Linked DNA regions of Roseimaritima multifibrata. The protein of the gene in region 1 interacts with the protein of each later gene in a pairwise test. Links are inferred from orthologs where the notes say so. Each region holds a gene or a part of one and is shown in the gene's direction. Other genes may lie near its edges.

Region 1 (9,628 bases):
TGCAGCGAGCGGTTTATATGCTGCAGGGTGAAATCGATCTGGTCGCCATGACGCGACTGGATGATCATCAGTGGATCGCCTCGCTCTGTCGGGCTGCCGAGGGGACGGCCGCGGAGCCGCTGGTTAGTGGCCTGTTCGGCGATCGGCGGCAGTTGTGGAAGCGAGTCGCCGAATTTGATCGGCTTCAGCATGGCGATTTGCATGCCCAGTTGGCTCGACGTCCCTATGGCTGGTTGGTTCGGTGTAGCGAGGCGCTTGCCGGGCGGTTGGCCCGTGACCTGGGGATCGAAGTTGGTTTGGCCGATGTTTTGATCGATGCTCCGCCGGTGAAGCTGGAAGTGGACATCAATATGGATGTCGTTCGCCGCGATGGAAGTGTTTGTCCGCTGGGGGAAATCTCGCCCGTTGTCGAAGCTTTGGCTCGCCGTCAGTTCGATAATCATGTCAAACGTGTCCGTGTCTTTGTGCGTCCGGACATCCGAAAGGCACTTGAGGGGGGGCAACTGGACGAAAAATTGCTGGAAGAGGCAGCTAAATCGGTTGGCGAGTGAACCTGAAAGCCTGTAAATTGCTCCTTCGTGGGAAGGAATGGGAAATACTTTCAGGAATCTGCCGGGAAAACCGGCCAAGAAGGCCGAATCCGTCTTGTCGCATCCGCCTGGATCGCTAAACTCTTCCCTTCTCACGCCACCCCTGACGGGGAACTGGAAGAGAGCAGCCAGCGTAGCTCAGTTGGGAGAGCAGCTGATTTGTAATCAGCAGGTCGTGGGTTCGAACCCCTCCGCTGGCTCTGTCAGCTGGATAGTCGCTAGAACGCGTCAAGTCGAGTTGACGCTGGCGTGCAGAGAAGGTACGAAGTGAGTCGATTGGCTGAGAGGCTGGTCAAAATCGGGGAGTTGCCCGAGTGGTTAAAGGGGGCGGACTGTAAATCCGCTGACTATGTCTACATAGGTTCGAATCCTATACTCCCCATTGGCCGCCTTATGGCGGCGATATACGATAGTTGGTGAAAGCCAAAAGCGGGTGTAGCTCAATGGTAGAGCAGCAGCCTTCCAAGCTGAATACGAGGGTTCGATTCCCTTCACCCGCTCTCAACCGCTGTTGTAGCTCAGTTGGTAGAGCACATCCTTGGTAAGGATGAGGTCATGGGTTCAAGTCCCATCAACAGCTTTTGACACTACTGGAAAGATTCTCTGTAGGAGGCTTTTCGGCGGTGGTTAATTTTTTTTAGTGATAAGTGATTACTGGCACGGCCGCGGTTTTCTCGATTTACGTTGTGGTGTGAAGGCAACGCGAGAGTAACGAGCGGATGTCACGGGGCGTTCCCGTCGGCACAGTCAGTCAGATGGTTGCAGGTGAAAATAATGGCTAAGGCAACTTTCGAACGTACCAAACCACACGTCAACGTGGGCACGATCGGTCACATTGACCATGGTAAAACGACCACCACCGGTGCAATCCTTGCTGTTCAGGCAGCCAAGGGTCTAGCTGAAGCAAAAAACTATTCGGACATCGCCAAGGGCGGTACCGTTCGTGACCAGACGAAAACGGTTACGATCGCGGTTGCTCACGTTGAGTACGAAACTCCGAATCGTCACTACGCGCATATCGATTGCCCGGGTCACGCTGACTTTATCAAGAACATGATCACCGGTGCCGCCCAAATGGACGGTGCGATCCTGGTTGTCAGTGCTGCTGACGGCCCGATGCCGCAAACCAAAGAACACGTGTTGTTGGCTCGCCAGGTTGGCGTTCCTTACATCGTCGTATTCTTGAACAAGTGCGACCTGGTCGACGACGAAGAATTGTTGGAATTGGTTGAGCTTGAAGCTCGTGAATTGCTTAGCAAGTACGACTTCCCTGGCGACGACCTTCCAGTTGTTCGCGGAAGTGCTCTTCCTGCTTACAATAACCCTGCCGATCCAGCTGCAAGTGCTTGCATCACCGAACTGATGGAAGCCCTGGATAGCTCGATTCCTGAACCTGCTCGTGAAGAAGACAAGCCATTCTTGATGGCTATCGAAGACGTCTTCTCCATCGAAGGTCGTGGAACGGTTGCTACCGGTCGTATCGAGCGTGGAGTCGTTAAGGTTGGTGAAGAAGTCGCAATTGTTGGACTTTCGGACACCCCTGTTAAAACGACCTGCACCGGTGTCGAAATGTTCCGTAAGGAACTGGGAATCGGTAAAGCTGGCGATAACGTCGGTTGCTTGCTTCGTGGCGTTAAACGTGACGACATCCAGCGTGGTCAAGTTTTGGCCAAGCCAGGTTCGATCACCCCGCACACCAAGTTCGAAGCTGAAGTTTATTGCTTGAGCAAAGACGAAGGTGGCCGACACACGCCATTCTTCAGCGGCTATCGTCCTCAGTTCTACTTCCGTACCACGGACGTTACCGGAACTGCAAACTTGATCGATGCTGAAATGTGCATGCCAGGCGACAATGTCAAAGTGACCGTCGAGCTGCACAAACCAATCGCTATGGATGATGGTGTTCGCTTCGCTATTCGCGAAGGTGGACGTACTGTCGGTTCAGGTGTTGTTTCGAAGATTCTTGAGTAATCAAGTAACCTCGGTTTTTTAAATCGAGTTAGAAAACATCCAATGACAGAACGGATTCCGCATCGTCGGCCGTTTTGTCATTTGGACGTTACAGGGGTGTAGCTCAATTGGCAGAGCACTGGTTTCCAAAACCAGCGGTTGTGAGTTCAAGTCCCACCGCCCCTGCTTTAAACGCGTTTTTATATTACAGCTGATGCAGATTCACTGGGTTCGTCCCGCAAATCTGCCTATCATCGTCCCTCCCTCCCAGGAGACAGGATCGTTGTCCAGGGAAGTCGCTAGCTCGCAATCATCGACGCCGCTCACGTCCGAGTTGCTTTCGTTCGATGTATACAAACGTAATCAGGGACGTCTGGTTCGGCAGTTAAGCTGCCTCGCCGTGTGGGCTGTCGTCGCAATCGGATGTTGGCGATTGTACGAAACCCTTAAAGGTGGTGAAAGCGCTTGGGTGGGCATGGGTGTCCCCGGAGTGATTTTGGCAGCTGGCCTGTGGATCGGTTACCGATTGGTCAATTGGCCTCGTTTTGCCGATTTCCTGATCGCTGTCGAAGCGGAAATGAACAAGGTCTCATGGCCTTCCAAACAAGAGATGATCCGGTCGTCGATCGTGGTTATCTTTACGATCTTTTTCCTGGCCATTATGCTGTTTCTGTTTGATATCGTCTGGCAGGAAGTCTTTACCTTCCTTGGCGTAACTACCTAGTCTATCCGCTACTTTCGACCAAGGTTCTTTCAATCGTGTCCGATCCCGACGCCACCGATAACGATGTTTCTGAGGAAGTTGTTTCCGAGGAATCTCAGGCAGCGCAACCGGCCGCGGCCGAATCGACTCCTCCTGCCGCCCCGACTCCCGAGGCGGTTGATGACGGTCCCAAAATGGACTGGTACATCCTGAAAGTGGCTTTCAATCGTGAAGATTCGATCCGTGATGGATTGGAAAAACGCGTGCGAATGGAAGGCATGGGAGATCTGTTTGGGGAAATCATCGTCCCCACCGAAGACGTTGTCGAATTCACGCGGAACGGCAAGAAACGAATTTCCAAGCGGAAATTGTTGCCAGGCTATCTGATGGTCAACATGATCATCAATGATGACAGCTGGTTCCTTGTCCGCGAAACCTCCGGGATCAGTGACTTTACCGGAGCCGCCGGGAAGCCGATGCCGATGGACCCCGCCGATATCGAACGCTTCATTCAGAAACCAAAGAATGAAGACGATGAAGATGCCCCGATGAAAACGGCGATCCCGTTCAAGCCAGGGGATCGGGTTCGAGTCAAAGAAGGGAATTTCCAGAACCAAGAAGGCGAAGTCGATACGATCGACGAAGCAAACGGTCGCGTCACCGTGATCATCAATATCTTTGATCGTAGTGTTCCGATGGAACTGGATCACTGGCAAATCGAAGATCTGTAGTCCGCTTCGGTCGCCTCACGTTAAGTGCGATTTCTTCCTATCGGCGATCGGGCAATTTCGATAGGATCTGAGGACTAATTCAGCTTCACCGGAATGGACTCTGGTTTGATGGCCTCTGTGCGTGTGAATCGACTTGCCCCACTTGAATGGGTTCGCGCTGGTGCGACCCTCTTGGTGGTTCTGCTGCACGCTTTAATGCCCTACGTTTCGCAGCCGATGCCGGGTGTCGCTTGGCCCGTTTGGGAAACCGGCAGCACGACCGCCAATGCGGTCTTCTGGGCAATCGAATTGTTCATCATGCCCCTGTTTCTGGTGTTGGCCGGATTTGTGGCGGTTGGATTGATTGGACGGTTGGGGAAAGCCGATTTCTTGCGGCATCGGGCACGTCGGTTGTTGGTTCCGCTGCTGTTCGGTTTGGTTGTTGTTCTGCCAATCGATCTTTATGTTTGGCTGCTCGGCTGGGTCGTTGAGGGGAAGGTCGGCTGGCAAAAAATGCGCAGCCTGAAGATTGATCCTGAAATCGCGAAGAATCTGTGGGGGACAAGCCATCTTTGGTTCTTGCAGTATCTGCTGCTATACAGCGTGCTATATGCCGTCGTAAAAGAGGCGTGGCCTGAGCGTTGGCGGCATCCGGTGAACCGCAGGACTGTCCGTGCAGCGAGTCTGCTGGCTTTGATTGCAATCGGCGGGAGCGTCCTGTTGGTTCGTCCTGAAGTTGTGTTCGGATTCCAGCACGGTTTTTTTCCCGTCGCATCGAAGTGGATATACAACGGGACTTTTTATGCCGGAGGTATCTGGCTGGCCGTTTTTGATTCGCGGCTGAGACGGATTGAACGGAACGGTGTCGGAGTGCTTTTGTTTGGTCTGCTTGGCGGAATCGCGTCGCTTTGGGCAGGGATGCAGTTCCTTCAAGGGGATGCCTCGCGATTGATTCTGGTGTTAGGTGCGGTCGCAACACTGGCATCCGCTTGGGCCTTAACGTTTGGGATTATTGGGGCCGCTGTCCGGTTTGCCCAGCGTCCTCGGCGAATCGTTTTGTATGTCGCAGCCGCGTCGTTCTGGATTTACCTAGCACACCATCCATTCTTGGGATTGGTCCATATTGGGCTGAAGGTACAGTTCCCTGATGCGGCTCCGCTCGGCAAGGGAATGCTTGCTTGGGCAATCGCAACCCTATGGTGTTTGGGGACTTATCAAATCTTCGTCAGGCATACTTTCATCGGACGCATGTTAGGCGTCCGGCACGCAGAAAGAGTCTGCAAGCAATCGGTCGCCAAGGAACTGGCGAACCTCCGTCAAGCCGCGTAGACGCGGTAGGACAGACGGCGGGCAGTGAAATCGATGGGTGACAGTTTCTGAGCGGGATTGTAAGTCCGCGACGGGATGGGTGTCGCCGGAACCACCGTCTGGCGACGGTAGTGTCGTAGCTACACACGCCAGAGCGTGGGCAGGCCGGCGATCTTTCACGGATAGGTTTCCATGTCCCTAGCGAAAGCGGCCTGGAGAGAGGGGGATTTCGTGGGGGAGGTGAAGTTTATAGCTGGCGAAAGTCTGGCTCCCCTCGCCCCTAAGCAAGCTCTTTGTTGCGGAAGAAATCTTAGCTAGTTTAATTCGTGGTCTCTGCCTTTTCGTTTGGTTTGGCGGAGCTTGCTTGGGGGAGAGGGGCTGGGGGAGAGGGGGGATTTTCGCGAGGCGATTTTGCAGTGCAGGCCTGGGTAACGCCGCGCATTTCAAGCGGTTATGCCACGCCTTGCCTGCCTCTGTCGGCCCCCTCTCTCCCAGCCCCTCTCCCCCAAAACAAGCCTTTGAATCGCGTTCAACCGAACTAGCTGGCGAACCGTTGATTCAATATCCAACCTGTTTTAAGCGAGCTTGTTTTGAGGGCGAGGGGAGCCAGATTTTCTTTGCTTATTCTTTGCTCGTTCGCGACGGGATGGGTGTCGCCAGAGCGTGAGCGGGCGGCGATATTTCACGGATAGATTCCATGTCGCTAGCCTGCCGTGCGTTTGCGGTGGCTATTTCAGCACCGGCAAACTTGTTTTGTCCGTGGTTTCAGGGTCGTTGGTTCGGTTCGCGTCGGGGTCCTTCCAGCGGTCTTCCGAGAAGTGCTGGGTGTAGGTTCCGAAATCGTTGAACGCGTATTTTTTGGCCCAGCGGTAGGCCAAGCTTCGTTCTGGAATTTCATCGCCTGGCTGGAACTGGCTGCGTCGTGGGGAAATGTCCTCCAGCTCTTTCATCACCGAGCCACGAGCGGTCGTGTCTCTTGCTCCGTGTCGATTCGCTAGATCGATCAACAGGTCGGGGCGTTCCATGATGACGCAACCACGAGTGTGCTGTGCGGTCAATTCGCGGAAATCTCGCAAGAAGGCCGATTCGTTGAAGGTATCTTTTAGCGATCGTTTGTCGTGAATCGACTCGGTCGCCAGTTGGATGACCGGGCACGGTTCCAGGTCTCCCCAGGGGCCCACGTGATGAGTGAATCCGGTGGCGGCTGGGCAGAGTGCATTGCCCGCGTCGTCGTGGTAGGCATCGATCACGATGATCGGTTTGGTTGCTCGAATGTCGACAACAAATTGGCGGACGCGACGTTGTTCTTCGCTGTTGAGCGCCAGGTCGGGGTTCGATTCGGGGCCGACAGGTCGGTAGATGTGGAACCAGCAGTACATCACGCCCATTTCGATCAGCCGGTCGATCCAGCGTTCAGAAACCAGGTCATCGATATTAGATTTGCAGACACTGGTGCAGACTCCGACCATCAATTTATTGCGGAGTGCCGCTTCCAGGCCTTTCATGGTGTCGTTTAGGACACCGGCACGGCCGCGTCGTTCGTCGCTGATGATTTCGGAGCCTTCCACCGAGATCAGGGGCGTGACGTTCCCCAGTTCGCGAAGTTGAGCGGCAACTTCGTCGGTGATGAAGTGTCCATTGGTGAAGACTTGGAAATAGGCATCGGGATGGGCGGCGAAAATTTTCATCAAGTCTTTGTGCATGAACGGCTCGCCACCGAGGATGCCAAAGAACGCATTGCCCATCTTTTTCGCTTCGTCGATGGTGCGGTTCGCCGCGTCGACTTCGATCCGTTGCTGTTTGGCAGCGACATCAACCCAGCATCCCTGGCAGCGCAGGTTGCAGCTATTGATCACCGACATGTACAGGAACGGCGGGAAGAATTCGCCTCGTTTCAGACGCCGCTTATGTTTGTGAACGCTCAGTAATCCCTTGAATCCAAGGGTCCAAGTTGCCTTCCAAAGGAGACGTTTATCGGTTTCGGTAAGCAGCCGTTTGGCCATCCGAAAGTACATAGATGCAACCGTGTGAGGTTCGAGGATTCTACCGCGGGCAAGTCCGTCTATCTTATCAGACCGGGGCGAGGATGCACCAGCAACTGCGAAATAGTTGTTCGGGGATGGTACAATGAGGGCGATGCCCCCCCGTGGAGGCGGGGGCGACAAAGTTCGCGTAAAAGGACTTTTTTAACAGTTCAGGTATTCTCGCTTCTCTTTTGCCCCTTTGGTCACCTATGATTGGAGAGAGTAAAGGTCTGCAGCGATCGGCTCATTACCCTTTGGTTTCTGTTTTCTGAGAATCATGTCTAAAACAAAACAATCCATTTTGCTGGCTGGCGTGTTGTCTGCCCTGTTGTTGGCGGCTCCTCTGGTCAGCTTGGCCTGCCCGTTTTGCTCGGCGGTTTCGCAGACCTTGCGGCAGGAAATGTCGACGATGGATGCAGTGGTCATTGCCGAATCGATCCCCGGAGAGGTTCAGGACAGTGAAACCGGTAAAATCCGCATGAAGGTTGTGCGAGTTTTGGTAGGTGAGAAAATCGTCCAGGTTGGCCAAACCGTGACCCCCGTTTATTACGGCAACGTTGGCGAAGGGCGTCGGTTTTTGCTGACAGGCGTCGATCCGCCCGATTTGCAGTGGTCTTTGATGCCGGTGACCGAACGAGGTGAAAAATACATTCTGCAGGTCCTCGCACTTCCAGACGATGATGTCGCGCGATTGACTTTCTTTCGCAACTACCTGGAAGACGAAGAGCCGATGTTGGCTCGTGACGCTTATGACGAATTTGCAATCACACCGTATGAAGCGATCATTGCCTTGAAGGATAAAATGGACCACGACCAATTGGTCGCGTGGATCCAAGATCCTGAAATGCCCGCCGACCGCAAACGTTTGTATCTAACGATGTTAGGGGTTTGCGGAAGCGATAAAGATCTTCCGATGCTGAAGGAAATGCTGAGTGGCGAGCAAACCCAGGGTGGTTTGGATGCAATGATCGCTTGCTATTTGACGTTGGCCGGTGAAGACGGTTTGGAGCTGGTTAACGAACGTTTTCTCGGCAATAAACAGGCCCCCTACACCGAAACCTATTCGGCAATCATGGCGGTTCGCTTTCATGGAACCGAGGGAAATACCATTCCTCGTTCCGCCCTCCTCCCCTCGTTGCACCTGATCCTAGACCGTCCTGAATTGGCCGATTTGGTGATCTCCGACCTGGCACGCTGGAGTGACTGGAGCCAAGTTGATCGTTTGACGAAGCTGTTTGTCAACGCAACCGAAGACAACAATTTCGTGCGTGTTCCCGTTGTGAATTATCTCCGTGCCTGCCCGCTGCCCGAAGCTGCGGAAGCGTTGCAGGAACTGGAGAAAGTGGATCCTGAGAGCATTCGTCGATCGAACATCTTCTTTGCTAAACCGATCGCAAAACCAAAACCGGGGCCAAAATCGTCCTCTTCGTTGACTCCTTCGCAGAAGACCGACGAAGAAGAGAAAGTCCTTGAATCGCCGCTGCCAATCGTACCGGTATCAAACATCGGCGTGCAATTGCGCAGCCGCCAAATGCTTGCTTCAGCGAACGGATTGTTGCCCGTCGCTGCAGGGGGGACCGCTGTTGTGGCGGCGTCCCCAGTGAACCGACTAGGGCTGGCAACCGTATTATCGGTAGCCCTGTCAACGATGCTGATTTTCGCATGGTTAACCCTTACTAGCGGGGCCCCGGCAGTGGCGGCCGGGATCGAATCCTAAATTTCTTTAGGTCTAACGAGCCATGGCAACCAATTTGGACTCTACCCAAAACGATTCGCACGACTCCGCGGAGAAAACTGCGCCGGAGCCGAACCTATCGACCGGAAACGCCTACGAAGCGACTTTGACTTCGGTCTCGGGGAGTGAATTCCCTTATCGTGCCCTCAGTCGCGGCGCGATCGCGTCGGTGTTGGTGGCTCCTTTCGCCTTGTTGGGCTTTGTGCCCGCCTTCAAGGTGATGCTGGTGATGTCCCTGATCGGATTGGCCGCAGCGATCTTGGGTTTGCGAGTCACGCAGATGCATCCCAAGGAATATAGCGGGCGGATGCTGGCGAAATTTGGGATGGGGCTGAACCTGTTGTTGCTGGCTGCTGGAATCGGCATGCACGCTTACATCTACGCGACCGAGGTTCCCGATGGTTACGAACGGGTTCACTTCTATGCGTTGCAGCAACCGACCAAATCGAGTGTCGATATGCCGACCGAAGAGGCGGTTGAACTGAATGGAAAGAACATCTTTCTAAAGGGGTATATTCATCCCGCTTCGGGTAACGGCCGTTTGACTCGCTTTGTGCTGGTGCCTGACCTGGGAACTTGTTGCTTTGGCGGTCAGCCCCGTAGTACCG
Region 2 (9,886 bases), 1.4 Mb from region 1 along the record:
CCCATCAGGTCCTTAACCAAGAAAGTGTCATTGAGGCTTTGGTGGGGTACTTCGGGTTAGAGGTTCTGGAAGAGGGGAAAATCAACCGCAAGTGGCTCGCGACACAGGTCTTCGGGGATGACTTGGAAAGCCGACAGCGGTTACAATGGCTGGAGGCCGTGGTTCACCCACCTACCCGCCTTCTTCTGCAACAGAAGCTTATCGAGGCGACCAAAAATGGAGTTCCTGCGGCGGTCCTGGACGTTCCTTTGCTATTTGAATCTAACTGGGATGTTTATTGCGACCAGATTTGGTGTTTAGTCACCCCGCTACAGAAACGTCAGTCATGGCTGCACGAACGCGGTTGGACTGTCGAAGAATTAAAAAAACGAGAGGCTCGGCAATTGCCGATCTCCGAGAAAAAAAGACTCAGCACCCATATTTTACAAAACAACGGAAGTTCGGAAGAATTGCGTTCCCAGGTAGCGAAATTGGCTGCCAAGATTGGGCTGCCCGTACCGAATTCCAAAAAACCTAACTTTTCTTCAGAATCTTCCTTTGATGCTTACTCACCTATCGATCGGTCTCCAGTCACTCCGACTGATCGAAATGAACACTGCTGGGGGAAACGTGTCGTTCCTCCTGGTTCCCACCCTGTCGAATGATCTGCCCTAATTTCTAGGGACGATCACCTTTTCAATTCTCTGCCTGCTATCGGGCCAAACGAGGTGATAAAACGCCTCGCTGAATGGTTGTCATGCCTACTCCCAACAATCGAAACACAAATTCCCGAAACGATCGTCCACGTGGACGATCGGATAATTCTCGCAGTCGCCAGGGGCAAGAGCGTCCTCGGCATCCTAATTCCGAAGTCGATCAACGGATTCGTGAACTGGATGCTGAGCGGGACCCTCTTTCTTTGCCTGAGGAGATCGTCGATGAAGCCAACCGGGCTGGCGAGAAAGTCGGAATCCCTCCGAATATTGGGATTCCCGCTGAGGAGCAACTAAATATTTCGCAATTGCAGGATCTGACCGATCCTCAATTGCTGGCGATGGCTCACACCGACGGCCTGCCGAAGGTGAACGGGCAACGCCGCCAAGAACTGATTTTTGAAATCCTCAAGAATCGGATGAAGAAGAATGGCTTGATGTACGGTGAAGGAACGCTCGAAATCCTCCCCGATGGATTCGGTTTCCTGCGCAGTCCTAAGTACCACTACGTCAGTTGCCCTGACGATATTTACGTTTCCCCAAGCCAAATTCGACGATTTGGTTTGCAGACCGGTAGTAATGTTGCAGGTCAAATTCGACCTCCAAAGGAAAACGAACGCTACTTCGCTTTGCTGCGTATCGAAGCGATCAACCATCAAGATCCGGTTCAACGCAAGCACCAACGTCCCTTTGAAGATCTGACGCCACTCCATCCCGATAGCCGTATCATCGTTGAAAGTGCTGCGAAAGAACTGAGCACTCGAGTGGTCGATCTGCTCACCCCGATCGGATTTGGGCAACGAGGTTTAATCGTTAGCCCGCCTCGTGCCGGGAAGACGGTTCTGATGCAACAGATGGCCAAGTCCGTTCTGAAAAACTATCCGGAAGCCTACGTCTTTATTTTATTGATCGATGAACGGCCCGAAGAAGTTACCGATATGGAGCGGGAGGTACGAAGCCCGCAGTGTGAAGTGGTCAGCAGCACGTTCGATGAAACCGCTCAGCGACATATTCAAGTCGCACAGATGGTGATCGAAAAAGCCAAACGAATGGTTGAATATGGGACCGATGTGGTCATCTTCCTCGATTCGATCACTCGCCTGGCTCGGGCTCATAACAGTGACGGCGAAAACAATGGCAAGTTGATGTCGGGCGGGCTGGATAGTGCCGCCCTGCAAAAACCGAAAGCCCTGTTCGGGTCGGCTCGTAAAGTCGAAGAAGGTGGTTCGTTGACCATTTTGGCAACCGCCTTGATCGATACGGGCAGCCGAATGGATGATGTTATCTTTGAAGAGTTCAAAGGGACGGGGAATCTGGAAATCGTTTTGGATCGCAGTTTGGTCGATCGCCGGATCTGGCCAGCAATCAATCTGCACGCCAGCGGTACACGTCGTGAAGAGATGTTGCTCGCCCCGGACGAATACGAGCGAATCTGTATCTTGCGCCGGAATCTGGCAGAGATGAGTCCAGCCGATGCCATGCATGAGCTGACGAAAGGGCTAGCCAAGACGCAAAACAACGCCGAATTCTTGTTAGGGATTCGTGAGTAGGGAAGTGACGTTTAGAAGTGACCGTTTCTGAGCGGGTCGCTGCTGCATCAGGAAATCCCAGCCCGCTGCGTAATAGAGGGATTGCAGACCGTGTTCTCGGTCCCTCGCGTACAGGTTTGTTGATTTAATGGAAAGCAGAGAAAGATTGTCGCCTATCGCGGGGGACGTGCAATAAGTAAATGAAGAAAGTCTGGCTCCCCTCGCCCCTAAGCGAGCTCTTTGTTGCGGAAGAAATCTCTGCTAGCTCATTGCGTGATCTCTGCCTCTTTCTTTGATGTAGTGGAGCTCGCTTGGGGGAGAGGGGGAGATTTCCAGGCGGCGATTTTGCAGTACAGGCCCAAATAATTCGCCGCATTTCAAGCGATTATGTCATCCCTTGCCTACCTCTGTTGGCCCCCTCTCCCCCAGCCCCTCTCCCCCAAAACAAGCCTTTGAATCGACCTTCATTGAATTAGCTGGCGAACCGTTGATGCAGTATCAAATCTGTCTTAAGCGAGCTTGTTTTGAGGGCGAGGGGAGCCAGATTTACTTCATTTATAAATCGCACGTCCCGAGCGAAAGGCGACAATCACTTCGCGAGCTGCGTTTTGGAATGAGGCTTTGGGGTAGCGTGCTGCCGATTAGCTGGTCTGCGCATTGCCCGGCACGCACTACCATTGCCTCCAAAAGCGATCTTTGCTTTCGTCCTGTTTTAGGTCCTCCCAGTAGCTCGCGCTGGTCCGATCGAACCGTTGCTTCAATTCGTCTCGCCTTAAAATTTTCATTGCGATGGCCAACGGTAAAAAGACGCAGGCAAATATTATTAGCAATGCGCATTGTCCGATGAGCCAATCGACAGGACGCTTGATGGCCTGGACCAGTTTGTAAAACGGCTGGATGATCGCCGGGGCAACCGTTCCGCATAGACCGATGGCGACACCGATGGTTGCCGCAATCGCGATGCTTGAAAGGTGACCATCACCGATCATCCATGTCAGACCCGGGAGGATGATCGTTAGGGACCAGCCGAATCGTTGGATGTCCCTATTTGTTGGCGTTAAGGTTTGCATCGGTCACCCACTTTCTGGACGATGCAGTTTCCGATCGCCAGGACATCAATGTCGGTTCGTTGGAAACATCGAAGTGCATCGGCGGGACTGCAGACGATCGGTTCGTCGCGGACGTTGAAGCTGGTGTTGACCAGCACGGGGGTTCCGGTGATCGCTTCAAAGCAGGTCAGCAGACGATGGAGTCGTGGATTGGAGTCTTGTGTGACGGTTTGGATCCGGGCCGAACCATCGACGTGAGTGATCGCTGGCAACGACGCATGGTTTTGGCGAACCGACGTGACCAGCAGCATGTAGGGGCTGTCCTGCATTTCGGATAGGTCGAAGTAGTCAGCCGCTTTTTCTTGCAAAACGATCGGGGCAAACGGGCGAAAGGATTCTCTGGATTTGGTTTTTTTATTCAGGCGAGCCTGCATGTCTGGAGATCGAGCATCCGCCAGAATACTACGGTTGCCGAGTGCTCTGGGGCCAAATTCCATCCGCCCTTGGAACCAGCCGACGACCTTTCCGGTGTCAATCAAACGAGCGACCCGCCGACACAAATCCTGTTCGTTGTCGCACACGTCGTATTCGACTTGGTCGGCCTGCAGGCAGTTTTCGATTTCCTGTTCGGTAAATCCGGGGCCGAGTAGCGATCCATGCTGGCCATCGGGAATCGCTACCGTGCGCGGTTTCTCCAGCAGTTGGTGCCAGACGTACATCGCGCTCCCCAAGGCTCCTCCTGAATCGCCCGCGGCGGGCTGAATCCAGACGTTGTCGAACGGGCCTTCGCGGACCAATCGTCCATTTGCGACGCTGTTCAAAGCGACCCCTCCGGCCAGCACCAGATTCGACATCTGTGTTTGATTCTGGACATGGGCAGCCATTCGAAGGACGACCTCTTCGGTGACCTTTTGGATCGACGATGCTAAATCTTTTTCACGTTGAGTGATTTCGGAATTCGGGTTTCTGGGAGGACCGTCAAACAGGGAGGCGAAACGTTTGTTTGTCATCGTTAGTCCCCGGCAGTAATGGAAGTACTGCATGTCCATCCGGAAGGAACCATCCGGTTTCAGATCGATCAAGTGTTTTAAAATGCGGTCGTAGTAGTGCGGTTGTCCGTACGGAGCCAAACCCATCAGTTTGTATTCGCCTCCGTTCACTTCAAAACCGGTGAAGAAAGTGAACGCGCTGTAAAGCAGTCCTAGCGAGTGTGGGAAACGAAGCGCCTGTTGCAGTTCGATCCGGTTTCCTCTTCCGGTTCCGTAACATGCGGTGTCCCATTCACCGACTCCATCGATCGTCAGGATCGCGGCTTCTTCGAAAGGGGATGGGTAAAACGCACTCGATGCGTGAGAGACATGGTGTCGTACAAACCCGATTCGTTTTTTGTATTGATGCTGTAAACCGGTTCGGATCTCTCGCTGCAGGTGCAGTTTTTGGCGAAGCCATTGGGGGATGGCGGTGCGGAAGGAACGGTACCCCGCAGGAGTAACCGCGAGGTAGGTTTCCAGCAGCCGTTCAAACTTGGCTAGCGGTTTTTCGTAGAACGCGACATAGTCTAAATCGGATGCGTCCAGATTCGCTTGTTGGAGGCAATGCTGGACCGCCTGCGTGGGAAACGAGGCATCGTGTTTCAAGCGAGAAAAGCGTTCTTGCTGGGCCGCAGCAACCATTTCACCATCGACAATCAAAGCCGCCGCAGCATCATGGTAGTAGGCCGATATCCCAAGAATCGAAGTCAAAGGATCGGTCCCGATGGGCGTATGTCGATGCGCTGCGGTGATTTCATAGGACCCTGTTCACTATCGTTTTAACAAGTGTCGAAGTGCGGGTTCCAGTTCAGGATAGAGGAACGAATACCCTGTCGCCTGTAGTTTCTTGGGGACTATTTTCTGGCTGTTCAAAAGCAAGGCATCGGCCATTTCTCCAAGGGCGATGCGAAGCGCGAATGCGGGAGCCGGGAAGATCGCGGGCCTCCCTAGGACTTTGCCAAGTGTTTCTGCAAACTCAGCATTCCTTACCGGACTGGGCGATACGAAGTTGACGGGGCCGTCGATTTCATCGTTGAATAAGCAATGAGCGATTGCCGCCAAGGCGTCGTCCATTGCAAGCCAGCTCCACCATTGCCGCCCCGATCCCAGACGCCCGCCACATAGTCGGGCAGGAAGCAGCATTTTTTCTAACGCACCGCCCGCAGGTGAAAGAAGGATTCCAAACCGGAGATGAACCACGCGGATGCCTGCTTCGACCGCCGGCTGACAGGCCTCTTCCCATTGCTTCCCAACCGTGGCCAAAAATCCTTCGCCCGCAGGGGATTCTTCGGTCAGCGATTGCTCTCCCCCTTCCCCATAAATCCCGCTGGCCGATGCACACAATAAGGTCGCCGGTTTGGGCGTTTTCATCGCCGCCAATCGGTGGCAAAGAAGCCGAGTCTTTTCGATGCGGCTGTCGCGGATCTGCTCTTTTACCTCGTCGGTCCAACGCTTGTCTGCGATCGGTTTCCCGGCCAGGTGGATAACGGCATTCAGTCCGTCCAGTTTGGATTCTTCGAACTTCTCCTCCCAAATCGCAATTTCGTCATCCTGATCGGTTTTGCCGCGGACCAGCCGGTCAACATGATGGCCGTTCTGTTGCAGCAAATCGGTCAATCGACTGCCGACTAAACCCGAGGCACCTGAAATGGCGATTCGTAGCGGCGGGTGGTTTGGGATGGGGATGGGGATGGTGTTAGGCATGTTGGTCGCTCGTGGTGTTTTTTTGAATTCTAGCAGATGGGCGAGGTTTGCCGTTGGGAGTTGGGAGTTGGGAGTTGGGAGTTGGGAGTTGGGAGTTGGGAGTTGGGAGACAAGGAGACAAGGAGACAAGGAGACAGGGAGACAGGGAGACAGGGAGACAAGGAGACAAGGAGTGGGCTGATTTGTTGGCGGCTGGCGGGTTCTTGCTGATCGAATAAGATTAGGGAGTCCTAAATCCTGTTGCTTGAAACAACGAAACCGATATGTCGACGATTCAGCCTGATAGTTATCCCTTTGATATTCCCTTCGTTGATGCTCGATCGGAGTCGACAGTGGAGGTTCTGGATGCGCTCCGCGCTAAACTGAGCCCTCAAGGGAATGTTGTCAGTCCCCGGGGACGTGCTCTGACCGAAAAGGTCTTTGGGGAAGCTCTCACGCCGGTACAGGTTGTCGATCGAATTTGCGGCGACGTTCAGCGGGAAGGGGACGCAGCGGTCTTGCGATATGGTGCCGCCCTGGATGGTGCGGACCTGACGGCGGACGAATTGCGAGTCCCCAGCTCAGCCCTTGAACAGGCTCATCAAAAGGCCGATCCTGAATTCTTGGGAACGATCCGTCGTATCCGGACCAACATCGAAACCTTCCAGAAAGCGATCCTGCACCAAAATGTTTCCATCCAGCCCAGCCCTGGTGTGCAATTGCAGCAGCGATACCTGCCGCTTCGCCGGGTAGGGGTTTGTGTGCCTGGTGGAGCCGCTGCGTACCCATCGACTGTCCTGATGACCGCCATTCCGGCTCAGGTCGCTGGCGTTGATCAAATCGCCGTTGTGGCTCCGCCGACAAAATTTGGAGCCTACAACCAAGACATGCTGGCAACCTGCCATGAATTGGGAATCAACGAAGTTTATCGGATGGGCGGTTCTCAGGCGGTCGCCGCGATGGCATACGGCAGCGAATCGGTTCCTGCGGTCGACAAAATCGTTGGTCCAGGAAACCTGTTCGTCGCGCTGGCTAAGAAACGGGTTTACGGAACGGTCGATATCGATTCGATCGCCGGGCCAAGCGAAGTGATCGTCATCGCTGACGAAACGGCTCGAGCCGATTACATCGCAGCCGATTTGTTGGCTCAAGCCGAGCACTCTCCGGGATCATCGATTTTGATCACCTGGCATCAGCCTCTTGTGGAAGCTGTTCAGAAGGAATTGAAGCGGCAGCTTGCCGTGTTGGCACGTGCGGACTTGGCAATCGATAGTCTGAATGCGTTTGCGGCGATGATTGTGGTCCGAGACGCGGCACACGCTTGTCAGCTGACCGATCAGTTTGCTCCGGAACATCTCCACATCCAAACCGAATCGCCGCGTGATCTGAGCGACCAAATTCGCAACGCAGGTGCGATTTTCTTAGGGCATTTCACTCCGGTTGCCCTTGGAGATTACGCGGCCGGACCGAGTCACGTTTTGCCGACAGGGGGGACCGCGTGCTGGGCCGCTGGTCTGTCCGCCAACGACTTTGTGCGAAGCGGAAGCCTGATCGAATTCAGCCAAGACGCCCTCTCGCAAATAGCGCCCGACGTCGAACGGCTGGCTGAAAAAGAAGGCTTAACCGCTCACGCTTCAAGTGTAGCCATGCGAAAATAGTCGATTCAATTCGCTGAATCGATGGTCTCCAACCGGATGTTATCCAGTTCGACCGTCACAGGAACGTCGCGTTCGGGAAAGAAAATCTCCAGGCCGGCGACTTTTTGTAAATCCAGCTGGCGCGTTTTCGGGCCGTCTGCGACGTCGGCCAGCGGGATCACGATGTGCTTAAGCTGGCCAGGATAAAGAACCGTTGAGTAGTGATACCCGTCGTAGTACTCGTTGATGAAATCCTGGTCGAAAATCTTGATCACCATCAGCACGCCCTCCGCCGGGCTGTCGGGCGTCAAGCGGACATCCAGCGACAATTGGTCGTAGGGCGACCAATTCAGCGGCAGATGGAAGTGTCCAAACGAAGGATACATTGCTGGGCTGACCTGCAATTTGGCACCGCGAACCCCATCGGTGACCAGCGATCCGTCAAGAGATAGTTTTGTGGAACGATGCCACCATCGTTTGAGTTCGTTTGGCTCTTCGAACGATCCGATCAACGGGAATTCATTCGCCAGTCGCCAGTAGTCACGCACCGCTTGAAGGGGGTTGTAAGAGACCGCCGCGACAAGAAGCACGAGACCTGCGATCGCAAAATTCCGCACGGAGCGTTTTCGCAGAACGGCGGTTGCCGGACCTGGCAGTAGCCAGGGCGAAACAAAAACCCATGCAACGGTTACGCCGCAGGTATTTGCGAACAAGTCATGGAGGGAAGGGGAGCGGCCCGAAAGCCCTTGCAGTCCCTCGAGGACCGCTCCCATAAATGCGATCCCAAGCGATACCAGGGCCAAACCACGCAGCGTCCGGATCCCGCATTGGACTCCGATCCACATCGCGATGGCGGTCAATAAAATAAAGACCGGGAAGTGAAGCAAATCAAAGCAAGCGTCCGACAATCGCCCCGTAAAGGGGGACGGCGCAAGCAGGCCTACCGATGCCACGACCAGCAGGCCAAGGCTGATTCCGATCATCGACCAACGGAATCCTGGCCGACGTTTTGCATCGTGCGTGCCAGGACTGAGTGAGGCCGAGGCGTTGGAATCAGGCTCCGTCACGCTGGCAATAATCCCTTCATGTAATCAATGCTTCCTTTGACCAAACGGTCGACTCCCGGTTCGTAATCGAAGACTTCGACGCTGACCCAGCCGTCATATTTGATTTCTTCGAGGGCCGCAAAGATTGGTTCAAATTTGACTTCGCCCATTCCAGGACCCAAGCGATTGGGATCATTTGCATGGAAGTGCAAAATCTGGTCGCCCGTTTCTTTGATGATTTGCGGAATCGGGATCGCTTCGCTGCTCATCGCTTTCACGTCTAAATGGATCCCGATCGAATCCCCATCCAGTCGAGCTGCCAGGTCGCGTGCGGCGGCCGCGGTATTTAGGAAATTCCCTTCGGCCGGTCCAAGTGGTTCAAGAGCGATCCGGGTGTCGGTGTCGCACAACGTCGGCACGACGGTTTGCAGCACTTCGGCCGCATTGTCCATCGCCTGTTGCTCGCTCATCGATTCGGGGAAATTGCGTTGTTGGGGCGATCCCAAGACCAAGATCTTGCCGCCCAGATCGCGGCAAAGTCGAGCCAGTTCGCAGAGGTAATCAGCGGTCTTTTTTCGGACATCGACGTCGTCGCTGGTTAAATGCAACCCTTCCGTCTTCGCCAACAGCCAATGCAGGGCGATGATGTCCAGTCCCGCTTCTTCGACGACCTGACGGTATTCGATCCGTTGCTCAGCGGAGTACCCGAACAGATCGTCCGTCAGCATGAAGGGAGCGACTTCCCAGCCGGTGTACCCTGCTTCGACTGCGTAGCGTGCGGCCTTTTCCAATGGCCAGTCGCCAAACGTTTCGTTACAAATCGCAAACTTCATCAATACATCCTGAGAGCAAGGTCAAAAAATCAGAAAATGGGGCCGTCGATGATCTGTGTTAACTGCTTCACTGCTTCAACCTCTTTTTCAAGAGAGGCGGCTCTCCCGGGTAGACGTCGAATCCAATAGGGACGCATTCTTAAAACGTGGGAGAGGCTTTGGATCGGTCATGGCTGGTTCGACTGGTTGGAAGCCTGTCCCACCTATTAAATCGCACGCCCGACGGAGAGTGAAGGGTGGTAAATCCTAGTAAACTGCGGCCGGGCGGATTGGGGAATTTTGCTTCTACGCCGCACGACCGCCACGCCAATGATGAATTGCATGTTCGGCAGCCGCAGCCACGTCGACAGATGAAACCTTCCGTAACTATCGCTGAACCATAAAAG

The links.
Region 2: the proteins of nusG (region 1) and rho interact in binary tests that used the Escherichia coli proteins (3 or more experiments, as listed by UniProt). The link is inferred for Roseimaritima multifibrata from one-to-one orthologs.

Annotation. Positions count from the first base shown.
Region 1 is NZ_CP036262.1:1,256,437-1,266,064, forward strand. Bases 2,406-5,136 are described here. They hold nusG (transcription termination/antitermination protein NusG), read left to right. Parts: upstream 2,406-3,299; coding sequence 3,300-3,974; downstream 3,975-5,136. Other genes in these bases: tuf (elongation factor Tu), read left to right, coding at 2,406-2,561; secE (preprotein translocase subunit SecE), read left to right, coding at 2,755-3,264; FF011L_RS04750 (acyltransferase family protein), read left to right, coding at 4,083-5,136. In the rest of the region: FF011L_RS04705 (HD domain-containing protein), read left to right, coding at 1-551; more of tuf, read left to right, coding at 1,365-2,405; more of FF011L_RS04750, read left to right, coding at 5,137-5,282; FF011L_RS04755 (radical SAM protein), read right to left, coding at 5,990-7,264; FF011L_RS04760 (hypothetical protein), read left to right, coding at 7,563-9,002; FF011L_RS04765 (DUF3299 domain-containing protein), read left to right, coding at 9,025-9,628. UniProt on the Escherichia coli protein: Part of the processive rRNA transcription and antitermination complex (rrnTAC). The complex forms an RNA-chaperone ring around the RNA exit tunnel of RNA polymerase (RNAP).
Region 2 is NZ_CP036262.1:2,683,927-2,693,812, forward strand. What follows is about bases 1-2,989. They hold rho (transcription termination factor Rho), read left to right. Parts: upstream 1-736; coding sequence 737-2,242; downstream 2,243-2,989. Other genes in these bases: coaE (dephospho-CoA kinase), read left to right, coding at 1-644; FF011L_RS09870 (hypothetical protein), read right to left, coding at 2,893-2,989. Also shown: more of FF011L_RS09870, read right to left, coding at 2,990-3,291; FF011L_RS09875 (carbamoyltransferase family protein), read right to left, coding at 3,279-5,012; FF011L_RS09880 (TIGR01777 family oxidoreductase), read right to left, coding at 5,073-6,005; hisD (histidinol dehydrogenase), read left to right, coding at 6,269-7,642; FF011L_RS09890 (CIA30 family protein), read right to left, coding at 7,648-8,688; FF011L_RS09895 (sugar phosphate isomerase/epimerase family protein), read right to left, coding at 8,685-9,500; FF011L_RS09900 (class I SAM-dependent methyltransferase), read right to left, coding at 9,867-9,886. UniProt on the Escherichia coli protein: Facilitates transcription termination by a mechanism that involves Rho binding to the nascent RNA, activation of Rho's RNA-dependent ATPase activity, and release of the mRNA from the DNA template.